DNA from 4 places in the Anaerobacillus sp. CMMVII genome. Region 3 is predicted to be linked to each of the others. Evidence: riboswitches for the same ligand, from Rfam matches in the RefSeq annotation. Region 3 holds a riboswitch; each other region holds the start of a gene.
What was found. Region 3 has a riboswitch for thiamine pyrophosphate ahead of H1D32_RS08945 (Ykof family thiamine-binding protein). Riboswitches for the same ligand answer to the same signal wherever they lie in the genome.
Positions count from the first base shown of each region.

Region 1: another riboswitch for thiamine pyrophosphate. It lies ahead of thiT (energy-coupled thiamine transporter ThiT); the one in region 3 lies ahead of H1D32_RS08945 (Ykof family thiamine-binding protein).
Region 2: another riboswitch for thiamine pyrophosphate. It lies ahead of H1D32_RS12505 (acetylornithine deacetylase); the one in region 3 lies ahead of H1D32_RS08945 (Ykof family thiamine-binding protein).
Region 4: another riboswitch for thiamine pyrophosphate. It lies ahead of H1D32_RS01810 (thiazole synthase); the one in region 3 lies ahead of H1D32_RS08945 (Ykof family thiamine-binding protein).

Region 1 is NZ_JACEHK010000016.1:48,837-52,048, reverse strand. Features, by position in the region: gene rpmB (50S ribosomal protein L28) at 1-116, shown strand, start outside; gene spoVM (stage V sporulation protein SpoVM) at 252-332, opposite strand; gene H1D32_RS20365 (thiamine diphosphokinase) at 625-1,254, opposite strand; gene thiT (energy-coupled thiamine transporter ThiT) at 1,254-1,802, opposite strand; TPP riboswitch at 2,031-2,139, opposite strand; gene rpe (ribulose-phosphate 3-epimerase) at 2,148-2,792, opposite strand; partial or broken gene rsgA (ribosome small subunit-dependent GTPase A) at 2,794-3,212, opposite strand, start outside.
Region 2 is NZ_JACEHK010000009.1:4,334-7,545, reverse strand. Features, by position in the region: partial or broken gene H1D32_RS12515 (aldo/keto reductase) at 1-281, shown strand, start outside; gene H1D32_RS12510 (hypothetical protein) at 630-995, shown strand; TPP riboswitch at 1,191-1,292, shown strand; gene H1D32_RS12505 (acetylornithine deacetylase) at 1,413-2,699, shown strand; partial or broken gene tenA (thiaminase II) at 2,702-3,212, shown strand, end outside.
Region 3 is NZ_JACEHK010000004.1:91,376-94,587, forward strand. Features, by position in the region: partial or broken gene H1D32_RS08935 (Rpn family recombination-promoting nuclease/putative transposase) at 1-299, opposite strand, end outside; gene H1D32_RS08940 (YjcZ family sporulation protein) at 642-734, shown strand; TPP riboswitch at 1,078-1,182, shown strand; gene H1D32_RS08945 (Ykof family thiamine-binding protein) at 1,407-2,009, shown strand; gene H1D32_RS08950 (ECF transporter S component) at 2,238-2,768, shown strand; partial or broken gene H1D32_RS25370 (ABC transporter ATP-binding protein) at 2,823-3,212, shown strand, end outside.
Region 4 is NZ_JACEHK010000001.1:326,866-330,077, reverse strand. Features, by position in the region: gene thiH (2-iminoacetate synthase ThiH) at 1-688, opposite strand, end outside; gene H1D32_RS01810 (thiazole synthase) at 801-1,574, opposite strand; TPP riboswitch at 1,656-1,766, opposite strand; gene H1D32_RS01805 (MDR family MFS transporter) at 1,840-3,212, opposite strand, start outside.

The DNA of each region.
Region 1 (3,212 bases), on a different contig from region 3:
CAAAGCGTAAGTGGGGCGTAAACGTACAAAAAGTACGTATTATGGTAGATGGAAAGCCAAAGCGTGTATACGTTTCTGCTAGAGCTTTAAAATCTGGCAAAGTTGAACGCGTATAATTTGAAAAACGGCTTGTAGTCAATTTTATTGGCGAAGGCCTTCGTTTTTCTTATACTTAAAACTTAAATTTTACCCGGGTAAAATTTATTATTTCCATAGCGCAAACAAAAAAGCACCTACGTGGTGCTTTTTTGTTAACCTTTTTTAAATGAATTCAAAATCACCCTTACAAATCCACCCAAAAATTTAGGTAGCTTAATCGTATAAAATTTCATAAATTTCCCTCCTCGACATGAGTTTGTCGTCTACGGCACTACAAATGAATAAAGTATTAAAAGTCCTCAGTTATTAATAAGTATATTCAGCATTTCTGAAATAGTACCTATTTTTTTACTAAGTTGAGTGAATTTCATAATTACCTTAACTGAGCTATATCAACTAGATAGCGAAAATATTGAATTATGAAATTCATAAAGTTACAAGTACTTCTAAATTTATTCATTCCTCACTTCTCGCTAGACTTAAGCCTATTTTTATACAATTCATTTTATAACCTTGATAGTTTGTCTAATCGCAACTTTCTACCACTATTAATATGCCTGAGGAAAACGAATAAGTACCGATATCCAAAATTAATTCATTACTAATACATAGACTTGAACCACATTCTAATGTTGCAAGAGTTAAAGGGTATTTAAACCCTTGTAAGGTTAATCCTTCAATTTTTTCAAAAAACGAAAGAAATGACACGTACTTGTATTCACTTTTATTTATCGAGTACATACCTGGTTTTTTTAAAGTGATTTTATTTTTATTATCGATCATAAATACTGTAGTGGAACGATCAATGCTTCTTAATAACAACTGCAAATTAACTAGTCCATGGTCTAATCTACCACCAGTTGCACCAAAAACATTAATAATATCCGGCTTCTCCTTTAATGCATAGGATATAGCTAGCTCAAGGTCTGTTTCATCCTTTTGGGCAGGAAATTGTTTAAAACGTTGTTGTCTTATCTTATTCATTAATTTAGGTGACACCGAATCAAAATCACCTAGGACATAATCAGGTTCGATGTCGTAGCGCAATAGATGTTCTAATCCACGATCAACAGCTATCCAAATTTCATTTGAGTCGAGACGTAAAACAGGGAGACTTGAAAAAGGTCCCCCTGCCACAATGTTAATGTTCTTCATTATTTTTGATTTCCTTGAAGTAGTCTTGGTTCTGTATTAGACAACAGAACTAAAACAGCGGCACATAGTAAAAATGCAGGTAGCATATATGATGTATTATATATGATGGAATACCAGACAACGTTCATTCCTTCTGGAGCAAAACTACCAAACCAAACTACACCTGAGATAAAATGAACAATAAAACGAAGGAAAGAACCTAGGAAAACTCCTCCAACAATGACGAAAATACGTTTTGTTGACGACATCGTCGATGAAAAGCTGAATATTCCTGCAAAACCAACAACAGTATAAGCAAGCGCATAGTCTAAAAATATTTGCACTGGATGGAAGTAATATCCATAAAACATTTGGATAGCCCCAACTATAAAACCGGTAACTAAACCTGCCGATAATCCACGACGATATGCCATGAGTAATATTGGTACCATCGCTAGTGAGACAGAGCCACCATAACCCCAAAATCCTTTAATTGAAGCAAAATCTAAAATAATTGCTAATGCTGCCATCATGGCAATTTCAGTAAGATGTAAAACTGGCCTTTTCATATAACACCTCTTCTTTGAATGTAATTAATACCAAGTAGTTTTTTTCTTAATAAAAATTGAAACTCTATCATCATTCATTCTACTACTAGCTCAAACTATTGATCAAAAAAATAACTCAAGTAATAAGTGCTCCCCTTACTGGTCTAAAATCCCACGGCAAATTACGATTAGTTTCAACGTATTGGTAGGATTGTATACTTTTGAGGAAATACACTCTTTACTTGAGTTAACTTATATAACCTCCACTCCCTACGCAAGCACTAACTTACAGGTTCAATGGGTCAGAACGGCACTACGTTCCCTCTCAGTCCTTCTTAAGACTCCCCTTGTGGTTAAACTTTATTATTACCCTCTAATTGCTCTTATTGCTGCTGCTCGGTCCACTTCATTGTAAATAGCAGAACCAGCAACTAATACATTGGCCCCAGCCTCAACGCAAAGCTTTGCTGTCTCAACATTGACTCCACCATCTACCTCAATATCTATTGATAATCCTTTTGACTTAGCCATTTCACTGACCGCATAAATTTTCGGAAGTACTTGCTTGATAAACTTCTGTCCTCCAAAACCTGGATTCACTGTCATTAGCAACACCATATCCACATCATCAATAATATGTTGAAGGGTATCAACTGGAGTAGCTGGATTAAGAACAACGCCAGCTTTTACTCCCTGTTCTTTGATTAATTGAACTGTCCGATGCAAATGTGTACATGCCTCTACATGAACCGTAATAATATCCGCCCCTGCTTTCGCGAATTGTGGAATATATAAATCAGGGTTTTCAATCATTAAGTGAACGTCTAATGGCAATGTTGTTATTGGCCGAATCGCCTCGACAATCAGTGGACCAATGGTTATGTTTGGGACAAAGTGGCCATCCATGACATCAACATGAATATAATCCGCTCCTCCTCTTTCAACATCTTTGATTTCCTCTCCCAGTTTTGCAAAATCTGCAGATAGGATTGACGGTGCAATCTTAATCATCTTAGTACCTCCGTTTTTGTTGTTTTATCTCATCTAAAAAGCTTAAATAATCCTGGTATCGATAGGTGGTAATTTCCCCTGCTTCAACAGCTTGACGGACTTCACATTTAGGCTCGGATGAATGGGTACAGCCTCGAAACTTACAAAACTGCGCTCTTTCCCTCATCTCCGGAAAACAGTCAGACAGTTCTTCTGCTTCAATATCAGCAAATTCTAAAGAGCTAAAACCAGGTGTATCGGCAACTAAACCCGTACCAATTTGGATCAGTTCGACATGCCTTGTCGTATGCTTACCTCTTCCTAAGTGGGAAGAAATTTCATTTGTTTCAATTTCCAACTCAGGTTTCAACGAATTTAGTAAAGAAGATTTACCGACACCTGATTGCCCTGCAAAAACGCTCGTCTTACCATCTAGCCATG
Region 2 (3,212 bases), on a different contig from region 3:
GCCAAAGGAATTTATACAGGACGCGAAAAGGAGAATCCGACAGAAGCTTACTTAAAAACAAAACAGATAGTTGAGGAACTCGCCATTCAAAAAGAAACAACAAAAGAAGCCATCGTCCTTGGTTGGCTCATGCGACATCCTGCAATGGTTCAGCCAGTTATCGGCACCTCAAACGAAGATCGGATTAAAAAATGTAAAGATGCAGCAATGCAAGCAGAACTCATGACAAGATAGAGTGGTACTCCCTTTATGTCGCGTCTCGTGGCGAGCTAATGCCTTAAAGAAAGATTTTAAACACACTAAAATTTAGTGTGTTTTTTGTAACTAAACTCGGATAAAGACGACTATATTTTAAAATAGAAGTATAATATGTAATTATCTGATGTCTCTCACGACAATTTCACATGCATTTATTCTATAGGTTTTCTTTTTTCCGTCATAGGAGTAAATGTCACCAACTGCAAGATCGGGGGGATGCCGATTTACGTAGCCAATTTCAGAAAATCAAACGGTAGAAGGAGTGAGGGAGTTTGTTTTCTATTTTGTTACTACCTATTTTTATTATTGCATTCATTTTTTTACTTACTGCGGCAGGGATGAAAGGAAACTCAGAAAGAGGGGGAGAAGACATGATTAAAAATGTTTATATTTATCTAGTGTTATTTGCTACCTTAATGATGACTATAGGTGGAAGTGTTGCCGCTTTTATGGCAGTGGCTGATATCGTTGCCCCAACACCTTATTATCAATCATTTGAAGAATACAAGCGGTTTGGAGGACCTGGGTTTGAAAAGTCTCCAGAGCAACCAGCTGAAAAGTTAACCGAAGAAGAATTACGAATCAGTTATGATATGATGGTGAACTCACAGAAAGAAAATGAAATTGAACGCGCAAAAAATAATTTAGTAAAAAGCTTTGGCTGGATTATCATTCCACTTCCAATTTTCATCTACTTTCAACGTCGTTTAAATCGTAATAGTAGTACAAAAGAATAGGGGAATCGGGGTATGTGACTAGGAAATTCTAGTCACATATTTTGATTAATGAACTTCCTAATATATTATTTTCGCACTACATATAGATTGATATCACTCGGTTAAGGTAATGCAGTTGAAAAACTTTATTGAAAAAAGATCTCAAGTATGATAGAAATAAATAGTAATAGTTACTAATTCTTCAAAACTACATAATTACCACTCTAGGGGTGCTTTTATAGCTGAGAGAGACTGATGTCTTAACCCTTAAAACCTGATCTAGGTCATACTAGCGGAGGGAAGAAGTGCGGATACATATAGTTGGCGAGCTTATTTTTGCCTAATTATGATTGTCTATCTAAACCACTTCTTTATTGGAAGTGGTTTTTGTTGGCTATTTTCTTTTTGTTTTACATGATTTCCGAAAGGACTGATGAAATGCCAGAAAAGCTTAATCTTGTATTAGAGCAGATTGATGTACGCAAACACGAACTAATTGAGTTAACAAAAACACTAATTTCATTTAAAACGCCGGCACCACCAGCACGAAATACGAAGGAGGCTCAGGAATTCATTGCCGACTTTTTAAAAGAGATCGACTTTGACATCGATATGTGGGATGTCTATCCTAATGACCCAAATGTAGTAGGGACATTAAAAGGTACGAATTCTGCTACACATAACAGCTTAATTATTAATGGTCATATTGATGTCGCAGAAGTAAGTGAAGATGAAGCATGGAATAAAAGCCCTTTTAGTCCTTATGTAAAAGATGGTGCTATCATTGGTCGTGGTGCAGCAGATATGAAGGCAGGCTTGGCTGGTGCATTATTTGCCGTAAAACTATTACGAGAAGCTGGTATTTCCTTCCCAGGTGATCTCATTTTTCAGTCTGTCATTGGTGAAGAGGTAGGGGAAGCAGGGACATTACAGTGTTGTCAAAAGGGTTACAAAGCTGATTTTGCGGTTGTTGTTGACACAAGCGATTTGCACATTCAAGGTCAAGGTGGTGTGATTACTGGGTGGATTACGATCAAAAGTAATCAAACGTTTCATGATGCAACAAGACGAAACATGATTCATGCAGGTGGTGGCCTTTTCGGTGCAAGTGCAATTGAAAAAATGATGAAAATCATTTCAGGCTTGCAAGATCTTGAACGACACTGGGCTGTCACCAAAAGTTATCCAGGATTCCAACCTGGAACAAACACTATCAATCCAGCTGTCATTGAAGGTGGAAGACATGCAGCGTTTATCGCTGATGAATGTCGCCTTTGGATTACCGTACATTTTTATCCAAATGAAACCTACGAACAAGTAGCAAAAGAAATTGAAGATCATGTTTTACGTGTTGCCGAAAGTGATCCGTGGTTAAAGGAAAATGCACCTTTTTTTACTTGGGGAGGCACATCAATGATAGAAGAGCGTGGTGAGGTATTCCCTTCCTTAGAAGTTGATCCATCTCATCAAGCTGTTCAATTATTAGCTACCTCTCACGCAAATGTCTCTGGGAAAAAAGCGGAAATTGATGTTTCACCAACGGTAACTGATGGAGGCTGGTTAGGAGATGCGGGAATTCCAACCGTCATTTATGGACCCGGAACACTTCAGTACGCTCACTCAGTGAATGAACAAGTGTCAATCGATCAATTGCTCGAATTTACAAAAGTATTAGCGAAATTCATTTATAGCTGGACCAATACGAAAAAAGAAGGAGCTGTGTAACCATGAAGTTTAGTGAACGATTATATCAAGAGCTACAACCAATCTGGCAAGCAAATCACACTCACCCATTTGTACAAGAGATGGGTGCTGGGACACTACCAAAAGAGAAGTTCCGGTTCTACATGATTCAAGACTATTTATACTTAATCGATTACGCCAAATTATTTGCTCTTGGGGCAGTCAAAGCGAGCGACGTTCGGACGATGGGGCGCTTTGCTAGTTTGTTAGATTCCACATTAAATGAGGAAATGTCCTTACACCGCCAATATGCAGAAAAATTCGGAGTAACTGAACCGAGCTTGAAAATGCGGATCCTTCCCCAACAACTCTGGCCTACAGCCATTATATGTTGCAGGTAGGGCAAATGGGACTTTAGCAGCTCTTGTTGCAGCCTTACTACCTTGTATGTGGAGCTACTGGGAGATAGGAAAGGAACTTAATAAATTCCTGGCGCTAGCGAACACGAGTTATATGGTGAGTGGATTAAAATGTATAGTTCTGACGAATTTGGTC
Region 3 (3,212 bases):
AGACGGCTGAAGTAAAAAAACATGCGATCACTGAAATCTTCCTGAAAGGTTGCTTGTGTTTCAATATGGACAATAATAATTGTATTTTCACCCTTTAATTTTGTTTCAGCTAGAAGGTCAACTGCACCTTTGCGACCTTTTAAGATGTCGGTGTAAACTTCTTGTTGTAAAAAAGTGATGTGTTGATAATCTAGGTGTTCATATACGTCCGGGAAAAATGCTAGAATAAACTCCTCAAAAAAAGTGGTAATTAACTCTTTGAACCAACGGTCATGATCATTTCTTTCTTGAGTTTCCAATATCCTCACCTCTAATAGAACGTTTGTTCTAATTATAAAGTAAAAACAAACGTTCGTAAAGGGGGAAGCACGGGGACGGTTCTCTTGCTTCCTATGTTTAGCGAAACGAAGGAAGCAGCAGAACCGTCCCCGCGCTTCTTAAACTTTTATCGCTATAGTATTTTAATATAAAAAGCATGGGGACAGTTCTCATGTTTCTTTCGTTTAGTGAAACGAAGAAAGCAAGAAACCAGTTTTGAAAGTTTTTTGAACAATTAGGATAAATAACTATACAAAAAAAATAAAGCTACATAGTTTGTATATTGGGGTTACCCCACAATCTCTGAGAAGGTGGTGGCACTCATGAGCAAAGGCTATGCAGGTGCAGGATTTGCGTTAATCCTTGTATTGTTTATTTTATTAGTAATCATTGGTACAGCGTACGTTGGTTACTAAGCATTGGTAGAGAGTCAACACTCGTGTGTTGGCTCTTTTCTCTGATTTCCATATATATACGGACAAACTATGCTATCCTTCAAGAAGAGGAAGGGGACAGGTCTATCCCTCTTCCAAATTCGAAAAGTCGATAGAAATTTTGTATAGGTTGATAGAACCAGAATGAGACCGCTATAATGTAGCGAGGTATTAATAAAATTAAAGCAGTTCACTTGAGAACAAGGAAGTTTTCTAAATTTATTTCGTTTAGCGAAACGAAGGAAGCAGCAGAACCGTCCCCACGCTTCTTCATTGTTTACAAAAACAAAATAAAGAGGTAAAATCAGAGAAACTATATATGTCTGTGACGCACTAGGGGTGCATTAGCTGAGAGGCAGGATGAAATACCTGTTAACCCTTAAAACTCGATCTAGGTAATACTAGCGTGAGGAAGTGCATGTGAATTTATTGGATTCCTATCTTTAAAAGACGGTAATTCCAATCGATGATTATTCACTGCATCTTCTTTCGGGAGATGCAGTTTTTTGTTTTGTAAAAGGAGAATTTGCTTTGGGATATCTTCTTCTAACAGTTAGCTGTCTCGTTCCATCGACTTGTTTTGCTCTTATTTTATGAGGGGTGTGTCACTACATATGTTGATAGATTAATCGATAAAAAGAGGAGGAATTTTTTATGCAAGGATTAAGCTGTGGAATAAGTAGAATTGTAGGGTGTCGTTTTTCTATATATCCAATGACTGATAATTTTGTCGAGGTTATTACAACAGCATTAAAGGAAGTGGACAGTTCTAAGGTTTGGTCGGAAACGGATGATGTAAGTACATGTATTCGTGGAAGAAGTGAGCATGTTTTTGATGTGGCAAAAGCAATTTTTGTTCATGCAGCGAAAACAGGGGTTCATGTAGTATTTAATGGAACATTCTCTATTGGTTGTCCTGGAGATACTGCAGGAGATACGTATATGTCTGAAGACGATGTACGCCTTAACGAGGAAAAGGCGAAAGAAGAATCGATAGAAGTGGCAACACAATTTGCTCTCTATCCGATGAATAATCCAGACTACATGCAAGTAATTATCGATCAATGTGCACATGCACAAGAAATTGGAACATTTACAAAAGGAGTACATTATGCCTCCAGGTTAGATGGGGATGTTCATGATGTGTTCTATACATTAGAGCAATCCTTTGTTAATGCAGCAAAAACACATGAGCGTAGCCATGTAACGATGACAGCAGTAATATCAGCGAACAGTCCATCGAAAAAAGATAAATAATCATAATAAAAGGCTGTTTTCGCTAAAGTATGTTGCTTTCGTAAAAATCCCAAAAGCCGGATTTTTACACATAATTACTAAAATTTCACTACTTATTTAGTAAACTAGTGCTCTTTTCTTACTCAATTTATAGGGTGATAATCTTATTTTGAGGGATTTTTTCAATTATTTGAGGTTAAATAGCAACAATGTTTTAGAAAAGAGCCTAATAAAAAGGAGTTTTTATAAATGGAAATGAAATGGAATTTACGTGAAATTGTTTTAATGTCTATTCTTGGAGTTGTTTTCGCTGTTATTTACTTATTGTTTTTCTTATTCGGAACTGCTCTTACGAATGTATTAGCACCATTCGGATTAGGCCCATTTGGTTATGAAGTTATTTTTGGAGTTTGGTTTATTGTTTCGATCATTACCGCATATATCATTCGAAAGCCAGGAGCTGCATTGATTTCTGAGACGATTGCCGGTGGAGTACAAGTGCTTCTTGGCTCACCAGCGGGACCTTTGTTAATTGTCGCAGCATTTCTTCAAGGACTAGGAGCAGAAGCAGCCTTTGCAGCAACAAAATATCGTAATTATTCTACGAAGGTACTTGTCGCTGCCGGAATCGGCGCTGCTGTGTTTAGTTTTGGATGGGGCTTTTACCGATCTGGATTTTTAGCATTAGCTATGCCATTACTAACTTCTATGTTTATTGTTCGTGTTATTAGTGGAGCGGTATTGGCTGGTTTACTAGGAAAATGGATTAGTGAAAGTTAGCTGATACAGGAGTACTTAGAAGTTATGCATTAGGAAAGGAATGGCAAACAAAACGTGAGCAGAAAGCATCATAGTCAAGCTCTCATAAAACTGGATGATTTTTCTTTTGGTTATGAAGCGAACAAGGCACCTTTACTAAAAAACCTCTCATTTACGATTGGTGATGATGAGGCGATTCTCTTAATTGGCCCAAGTGGATCAGGGAAGAGTACATTGGCATTATGTCTAAATAGTCTTTATCCTGATGTAATTGAAGGCTGGACTGAAGGCGAAATTCATTATAAGGGGACACCTTTGCATGAATTTGAAAAAGGAGCCATAAATCAAGAAATTAGTGTCGTGTTTCAAGATCCTGAAAGTCAGTTTTGTATGGTTACGGTAGAAGATGAGCTAGCTTTTACGTTAGAAAATATTAATACACCTCGAGAAGAAATGCAGAAAAAA
Region 4 (3,212 bases), on a different contig from region 3:
AATCATCAAGACCTAAAAGAGCTCCAACATTAATTTGGCGAATGCCTGCTTCACACCCACGCTCAGGGGTATCCATTCGATAACGATAATCACGTTTTGGACCTTTTACGTGAACAGATTTATAGATTTCTTCATTATATACTTCTTGATAAACGGTAAGGCCGTCTACCCCCGCTTCAGCTAACTGTTTATATTCATCAGTATCTAAAGGGTTAATTTCAATAGCTACCGATGGAAAATACTTTTTCAGTACTTTCACAGCCTCAACAATATATGAAACAGGCGTAGATGTTTTGGACTCACCTGTTAACACTAAGATGTGCTTCAAACCTAGGTCTGCTAATGCTTTCGCTTCAACTTCAATTTGTTTCATTGAGAGCTTGCTACGTTGAAATTGGTTCGTCACACTAAAGCTACAGTAAGTACAAAGGTTCACACAATGGTCAGCAATATAAATTGGGTTAAAAAGTAAAATGGTTTTTCCAAAATGCTGAACTGTTAATTCATGAGCTTTTTGAGCAATATCCTCTAATAACCCTTCAGCCGCGGGTGATAACAGCACAAGTAAATCTTCAGGGGTCATTCGTTGCTTTGCCAAAACTCTCTTAACATCTATTTCAGTAAAGCCTTGAAAATAACTCTCAAAAGGCAATTCCTTTAACTTTTCATATTCATAATAAAAACTCACGGTAAAACCCCTCCCTAGTTTTGAGTTATGAGGGTTGAGTTATGAGTTATTTTAGGCTTTGCTTCGAAGCATTCCGGTTCACAACTCTTAACTCTTAACTCAAACCTGCAAATTATATTGATAAAAATCCTGTCAGTGGTGATGACGCTCTTGCTTGTCTAGCTACACTTCCAACTCCTGATAGATAAGCTGTTCGGCCTGCTTGAACTGCTGCTTTGAAGGCTTCTCCCATCGCTACTGGGTCACCAGCCGTTGCGATCGCTGTATTGACTAATACTGCGTCTGCCCCCATCTCCATTGCTTCACAGGCTTGAGATGGTTTACCGATCCCGGCATCAACGATTACTGGCTTTTCGCATTCTTCAATTAAGATTTGTATTAACTCTTTTGTTTTTAGACCACGGTTTGTGCCAATTGGTGCTCCTAGTGGCATAACTGCCGCAGCTCCTACTTCTTCTAACTTCTTTGCTACCATTAGGTCAGGACTCATGTAAGGTAAAACAATAAATCCTTCACTTGCTAAGATTTCCGTTGCTTTAATTGTTTCATAGTTATCTGGCAATAAGTATTTTTGATCTGAGATTACCTCAATTTTTATCCAGTTACCCATGCCCGCAGCGCGAGCAAGTCTTGCAATGCGAACCGCTTCTTCTGCTGTTCTAGCTCCTGAAGTGTTAGGTAAAAGAATCATCTCTTTTGGTATATACTTCATGATGTTTTCTTGGCTTGTTTGAAAATCAACACGGCGCATCGCCACAGTTATTACTTGTGATTTTGAGGAACTAATTACCTCTGGAATGAGCGCATCGTTATTAAATTTACCTGTTCCGATTAATAATCTACTATTTAGCTCTACTCCACCAATATTCAATAAATCTTTTGCCATTTTTTCTCCTCCTAAGGGTTGTTTTTAAACATGAAAAAAGCCACATCATCTAGATGCGGCCTTAAAGACATGTAAAGATCAAACTTACAATCACAGTCTTCCCTCCGCTGGCATGATCCAGATCAGGTTCACGGTCTGTGACGGAATAGTCATCCTCTCAGCCTAGTCCTCTAGGCTCCCGTAGCTGTAAAACATATTATTTTGTTTATCATACCATAGTTTTCAAAACTTTCTATACTAAATCGTTTTGAAATTAATATTTTTCCTACGCCGATAATGTTGTTTTACGTTCTTGTTTTTCAGAAGCTCTGCCTATTAGCAAACCTAGTGGTATCGTTAGAATGGCGATTACCCCTAAAAGCAAAAACCCTTCATTAATCGCTTGTAAACTTGCTTCTTCCATTGTCCCGACATTAGGAAATACTTGCACTTTACGAACCTCATAATAGATTGAGATAAAGACGATCCCTAGAGCTGAACTAATTTGCCTTAAGACGTTGTTCATTGCTGATCCTCTAGAAATAAATTTTTCTGGAATGGCATTCATTCCGGCAGTTGTCGCAGGCATGGTTGAGAAGCCTTGACCAATTCCTCGCAGTGCCATGAGTAAGAAAATCATAGCTAAAGAGGTTTCCATTGTTGTAAATCCTAAAGCAATTGTAGGGACAGCGATCATGACTAGACCACTAGTAACAACAAGTAATGGTCCTTTTCGATCGAGAAGTCGGCCTCCAATGGTCATAAATATGCCGGTGAAAAGCGCCGCTGGTAAAAATACTAGGCCTGTGACTACCGGCCCTAACCCGTACACATGTTGAATTAATAAAGGTATTAGAAAGATTCCTCCGAATAACGCTAATGAGGTTGAAATTGAAATCCAGACACTATATGTGTAAGCCTTGTTTTTAAAAATTGATAAATCTAATAATGGCTGCTCTTGATGGTTTTCAATTTTTACGAAGAGATATAGCGAGACTATTCCAATAATTATTAATGTAAGATTTAGAGGTTGTATTAGATGCTCTATTGCTGAAACTCTCCCTAATGCATATAGGATTGCTCCTACTCCCACTGTTACTGAAGCAAATCCCCATTTATCGAAGGTAATTCCTTGGACTCTGTTTGTATTTTTTAAGTACATTGCACCAATCAAAATTCCTAAAGCCCCTGTTGGTACGTTAACTAAAAAGAGCCACTGCCAACTGCCAGATTCAATAATAAATCCACCAATCGTAGGCCCAATCGTAGGCGCCATCATCGCTGCAACGCCCCAGATACCTGTGGCAAGTCCCCGCTCATGTCTTGGAAATACTTCAAAGATAAGTGCCATTGATAATGGCATCATAATTCCACCAGCGATTCCTTGAATGCCCCGGAAAAATATAAGGGAACTAAGGTCCCAAGAAAACGAGCCTAAAATAGAGCCGATGATAAAGATTACTAAACCGCTCAAATAAAGCTTTTTCTTTCCGAATTTATCTCCTAAGTAGCCGGTTAATGGCATGGTTATTCCCATCGTTACCATGAAGATTGTAATTACCCATCCGGTAGCTACCGCATCAGCTTCAAATACCTTCATCAAATGGGGAACTGCCGGATTTAACATGCTGTTGTTTAAAATAATTGTAAAAGTTCCTA